DNA from 2 places in the Bacillus salitolerans genome. Region 2 is predicted to be linked to the other one. Evidence: riboswitches for the same ligand, from Rfam matches in the RefSeq annotation. Region 2 holds a riboswitch; the other holds the start of a gene.

Region 1 (3,179 bases), on a different contig from region 2:
TACCTTTTCACCTGAAAGATTAGACACAGTAAGTAATGATTTCCCAGGATTTGAATGAATGATTGGAAATTCTTCTTCAAGGCTCTTTCCTAACATGTTCTCAATTACTTCATCAATTGTTGTGCTAGAAGTAGGAATTGTCACAACCTTCTCTCCATCACGCATTACGGAGATTTGATCACATATTTGGAATACTTCTGGAAGTCGGTGCGATATAAAGATACAACCAACACCTGTATCTCGTAATGTTTTCATAATGGTAAACAGTCGTTCTGATTCATCTGCGCTTAACGGCGCGGTTGGTTCATCAAAAATAACAATTTTCGCCTGCTCCTTTATGGCTCTAGCAATTAAAACTAACTGTTTTTCAGCTAGCGATAAATCTTCAACCTTTTTCTTAACAGATAAGGAAAATCCAAGCCTCTTTATAATTTCCTCTGCTTCATGATAAAATTTCTTCCAAGATATCCATAGCTTTCGATTTCGGTCTGTTTGCCGATCTAACAGTATATTCTCTGCCACGGTTAGATGAGGAACTAAGGCTACATCTACCTCTTGATACACACATTGAATGCCCAGTTCTTTTGCTTGTTTAGGATTATTCATTTTTACAGGTTTATCGTCTATGAAAATATCACCACTATCAGCTGTATAAGCACCAGACAGGATTTTCATTAGTGTACTTTTTCCTGCCCCGTTTGCACCCAGCAACGCATGGATTTCACCTTTTTTAATAGAAAAGTGAACATTTTTTAATGCAGGTACTGATGAAAAAGATTTATTCATTTGTTTCATTTCTAGTACGTTCCCCACAAACAATCACTCTCCTTCATAACAGGAAGTCCAATCGTTATTTCGACTGGACTTCTTATATTCTTATTTACTGCTCTCAAGCTCTTTAATATAGTCTGTATACCCTTGCAGACTATTTCCCCATCCTTCTACATGTTCATGCAGCTGGTCTGTCGTAATATTCTCACTTGGAAGCTGTGTACGCTCAACAAACACCGGCTCTAGAATAACCTTCTCTGGCGTATCATCACCATGTATCTTTTGGTATAAATAACGTACTTGAATACGACCAATATCTGTTGGATCAACAGCTGCAGAAGCAACCCATGGACTATTAGGATCTTGAATCATTTGCAAGTCTTCATCACTTAAATCGATTCCATATACTTTAATTTCAGTCCGTCCCGCTTGCTGGATTGCTCTAACGGCACCTTTTGCAAACTCATCCCATGCTGCCCAAACCGCTGTAATATCACCTTTATTCGGATATTGTTTTAATATTGCTTCCATTTGTGCCTGTGTATCTAAAGCGGTGTTGGCAGTCGCAGCACCAAAAGCTGCGATTTCATTAATATTTGAATATTTTTCTAAAAACTCTTTATATGCAACTTGACGACGCTCCATTGGGGCAAAGCCAGCCACCCAAATTTTTACGATATTTCCTGTTTCTCCAGCATCTTGTGCAAGTTTTTCCAAAGTCATCTCAGCCATCTTTTGATCACCTTGCTCTAATACCGTCACACCATCCACTACGATATCTGCATCAAACACAACAACTGGTATTCCTTTTTCAGACGCTCTCTTAACACCACTTTCAAGAGCTTCCTTCGTACCATGATCAATTAAAATTCCATCAAATTTTTGGTTAATGGCTGCATCTAGATTGGAGGCCATTTTCGCTAAATCACCATCGGCTGTAAAGACAGTTACTTCCCCGCCAAGCTTCTCAACTTGATCCTTTACTCCCGATATGTATTGGGAAGAAAATGTCCCTAAATTAATTTGCATGATAAGCGCAATTCGTTTATTATGTAACGAATTCTGCTCTTGGTCCCCACTTATTTTTGTGTCTGTTGATGTATTCGAAGAGCTACATGCTGATAAAAGACCTAGCAATACAGTTAAAAGTAATGTATAAATCAGACTCTTTCTATGTTTCATTCCCCTTACCCCTTTTCTCTTATTATCAAATTAACGCATTAAAGTTTAAGTGTACAATACTTCCTAATTTCCTCCCCTTCCTTCCCGATGAAAACTTTCCAATCTTAAATCATGGACGCTAAAAAGCCTCTTTTCCATAGAAAAGAGGCTTACCAAATACAAGGATTTCGGCAACCTCTCATCTATCAGGAATTCCTTCCTGCAGGAGTTAGCACCTTTCCGTAAACGGTAGGTTGCCGGGCATCATCGGGCCAGTCCCTCAGCCATCTCTTGATAAGAGTTGTTTTCGCTTTATTTTTTTTTGTGATTAATTAGCATAATAAAATGTTTGCACCACTTTGTCAATAAAGAAATTTAAATAATTTGAATTTTTTGCTGGTTATTGTTTTTCGTTCGATACCATAACGCCCGAAACTAATAGTTTTCTTAACTCTTCCACATGATGAACGATGTAAGTAGGAGTACACTTTTTTAATTCGTCTTCTGATCCATACCCATACGTTACACCGATTGAATCGACTCCTACGTTTTTTGCCCCGATAATATCATGCATACGATCACCAATCATTACTACATCTGAATATGATGAGACATTTAACTGTTGCACGATATATTCAATAATTTCAGTTTTAGCACTGCGAGTACCATCTAGATTACTTCCTACAACTAACTTAAAATAGTCCCGAATAGTAAAATAATCTAGAATTTGGTTTGAGAAGACTGTTGGTTTGGATGTAGCAACTACTAAAATGACTCCGTTATTTTTAAGCTCTGATAACAGAGAAGGAATTTGCGGGTACAATGTATTCTCATACATCCCTTTTTCTTTGAATCTTTCCCGATAAAATTCAATTGCAAGTTTTGTTTGATGTTCATTGAAACCATATTTACTAGAAAAGGTTTCTTGCAGGGGAGGACCAATGAAGCAGTCTAGTCTATTTAAATTCGGTTCATTTATACCTAGTTTATTTAGGGCATATTGAACCGATTTTGTAATCCCAACCTTCGGATCAGAAAGTGTGCCGTCCAAGTCAAATAAAACAATCTTATATGTACTCACGTTAAATCCCTCGCTTTTCTACCAATAATACCCTATTACTGTTAATTATACTATGTATATAAACTTCTAGTTTAGATAGACATCTCACATATCATTAGGTAATGTACGGACCTATTTGAAACAAGTATCAATGAAGACTTTTATACTATCTTAATATTGAAGAAAA
Region 2 (3,179 bases):
AATAAATCTCTGCTGGAATTAGCACCTATATATGGTTGCCGGGTTTCAATGGGCCAGTCCCTCCACCGCTCTTGATAAGAAGTTTATAGAATTTTCAAAGAGTGTAATTATCTTTCCTTTTGCCTGACAGAACACAACTCCTGCTCCAGTATTTTCCCCCATTTTTCAAACTCGACAAGAAAACCATCGTGCCCGAAGGCAGTCGGAATCACATAATGAGACGCTACTCCATTTCTTGCTTGGTATAAGGTAACCAATTCTTCTAGAAGATTAGCAGGATATAGTAGGTCATCCTCAAAGCTAAAGGCAACAATTTTTGATTGAAAAAGTTCTACTGCCTCTCTCCACCCCCCACGATTAAATCCAATATCATGATGATCCATTGCCTTCAGTAAATACAAATAACTATTCGCATCAAAACGATTGATAAATTTTTCACCTTGATACTTTAAATAGGATTCTATTTGATACGTACTGTCTTTAGAACTTTCACCTCCTATATCACATTTTTTTCGTTGAAACCTAGTATTGAACTGTCCTGCAGAACGATACGATATCATCCCAATCATTCTAGCTATTCCCATACCATTCCTTGGATTTTCACTATAGTTACCATCTACCCAATTAGGATCACTTGTAATGGCATATCGTGCAATCGTATTAAAGGCGATGCTATAGTCGCTTACATATGGGGAAGTAGCTAACGGAATAAGCAGTGGTGCAAAATTCGGGTACAATATCCCCCATTCCAAGACTTGCATTCCCCCAAGAGAACCGCCTATTATTGAGTGAACCTCATGAATTCCTAAACTCTTCAATGCAATATAGTGACTCCTTACGATATCTCTTATAGTAATTGACGGAAAAGATGAACCATACTTCTGTCCATCCCCGTTATTTGAGGTGGGTCCTGTTGAACCATTACAACCTCCTAAGACATTAAGTGTAATTACTTGCCATTTCTCAGTATCAATGTTATTTCCAGGTCCGATTAATCCTGACCACCAGCCAGGATTTTTTAATGACCCAACGGCATGTTGGTTACCGGTTAGAGCATGACAGATTAATAGGATTGGTGCCCCTACACACCCTACTCTTTCGTACGCTATCGTTACGTTGTTAATCGTTTCCCCATGTTCAGTTTGGAAGTCACCAATCCGTATTTCCCCATTTTCAAACTCAAGTGACCTTCTCGTCGTTAACAACAACCTGCCTCCTTTCTCAAACTAAAAAAGCCCTCTTCACAAGAAGAGGGCATCATTCAATCTACTCTTCTTATCTGCCAAAGCCATAAAGCTCCGCAGGAATTGGCACCGTGTTTTCAACTAAGAAAATCGGTTGCCGGGTTTCATAGGGCCAGTCCCTCCACCTCTCTGGATAAGATACTTTATTAAATTTTCTGAATAAATATTGATATGAATATAGCACATCTTTTTTCGACCTGTCAAACCATTTTTTTAACTTTCTTACAATAACATAATCCTATCTTTTTATTTATGCTGATAATTCAATGTTACATAATGCAAATAATGACTCCACTAATAAGATGTCTTTAAATGATCCAGTAATTTTCAGTTGATTTCTACTTTCAATTTTTCTTAATCTTTCTTTCCCCATCAAAAATGATTGGATACAAGTGAGGTCACCTTTTATCCAAAGGTCTGTTCTCTCCTGACAATCATTAAACACTTCACATCCTTGAGACGAAATCTTTAAGAATAATAGATCATATCCTGATTGAAATGAAATATACAACGGATTTACCGGGAGAATAGGTTTTAAATTTGGTTGAATTAGAACTACCTCTGTGAACTTTTCAAGTAATAGCTTCATGTATCTCAACCCTTTCACTTTTAGCTTACATACACCTTTCTACATATGAACGTTATCTACCTTTATGATTCGTTCGACAGATTATTAACCCTTACCTACGCTTCTACAATAAATGGTATATTTCCCAAGAAATATGTTACATTGTGTTATATAGTCGACACATTTCATTAGAATATACAAAAATTGAATATTTCCTGAGAAATATGTCAAATATTGCATAAGGACCATAGAAAAAATCAAGATGTATTCACTATTTATACACAGGTACGCTCTTGATCGCAAGTCACTTCTACTACCAATCTAATTGCCTTATTTGATACAGAAACTTGTATAGCACCAAGCCCTTACTAGTTGCTGATAGCATAGTTTTTATATGCAATATACTATTTGTACAGAAACAGAAGGTAACATTAGGTTCCATCATATTTTATTTTCTAGTAGCTAAAAAAGAGAGTTCACCTATAAGATGAACTCTTTTTCAATCAAGCACTATATGTTTGACCATATATTTTCTCTTTCAGCTGCTTTCTTGCACGGTAAAGTTTGATTTTAACGGTTCCTGATCTAATATCAAGTTTGTCAGCGATTTCCTTCTCTTTCAAACCATTATTTACTTTATGATGGATGATCGCTCTTTGATCAACACTAAGTAGTTTAATCTCATGTTCAACTCTTTCCTTTAATAAATCACACTGTACTTCATCTTCTAATACGTACTTTTCTGAGATTTCACTAAAATACTGATCTATATCTTCAATCGAGACATGTACTCTCCTACTCTCTTTTCGAATCGCGTCTATAGCGGTCCTCTTTGCAATGACGGTTAACCAGGCACCCGCCTTTTCTGTAGCTGATATCGTATCAAACTTAACAAATGCCTTTATGAAGGTATCCTGAACAATGTCCTCCGTTAAATAATGGTCCCTTACCATTGCAAAAATGGTATTATACAACTTCTTATAAAAGGTTTGATACATTCCTTCACAATTCATTTTTATCGCCTTCTTATTTGAGTGAACTTTTTATGAAACTTGGCACTTTACCTTCTTTAAAACTCATCATTTCGACAATTTCGTTATTATCGAACACGAATGCAATGAAATATTGTCCCTCTAATTGATGTGTAGACTGTTCCCATGCCTGAATAATTTGTTCCTTGTCTGTGATTGTTAGTACGTCACTTTGTTTCTCAAGGTAATTAAGGAGGCTTTTAGGTGATTCTTTGTAAAAGAAATCCTTTAGTTCTTGACTACTTTTAATGATCAGTGCTTTTTGAAAGTCATTCCCTATGATGGATGCCTCTTCAAATTTATCATGCTCCTTTAACCAACTAATTGTATTGTAAT

Evidence for each region. Region 2 has a riboswitch for S-adenosylmethionine ahead of metX (homoserine O-acetyltransferase MetX). Riboswitches for the same ligand answer to the same signal wherever they lie in the genome.
Region 1: it holds a riboswitch for S-adenosylmethionine, as region 2 does, so the genes downstream of both, ACFSCX_RS07705 (sugar ABC transporter substrate-binding protein) here and metX (homoserine O-acetyltransferase MetX) in region 2, are expected to answer to the same signal.

The regions. Positions count from the first base shown of each region.
Region 1 covers NZ_JBHUEM010000008.1:15,496-18,674, reverse strand. The annotation lists gene ACFSCX_RS07710 (sugar ABC transporter ATP-binding protein) at 1-795, opposite strand, end outside; gene ACFSCX_RS07705 (sugar ABC transporter substrate-binding protein) at 877-1,953, opposite strand; SAM riboswitch class I at 2,129-2,233, opposite strand; gene ACFSCX_RS07700 (HAD family hydrolase) at 2,333-3,013, opposite strand.
Region 2 covers NZ_JBHUEM010000022.1:7,085-10,263, forward strand. The annotation lists SAM riboswitch class I at 1-81, opposite strand, end outside; gene metX (homoserine O-acetyltransferase MetX) at 108-1,205, opposite strand; SAM riboswitch class I at 1,273-1,384, opposite strand; gene ACFSCX_RS14270 (hypothetical protein) at 1,495-1,833, opposite strand; gene ACFSCX_RS14275 (RNA polymerase sigma factor) at 2,316-2,825, opposite strand; gene ACFSCX_RS14280 (DUF6449 domain-containing protein) at 2,839-3,179, opposite strand, start outside.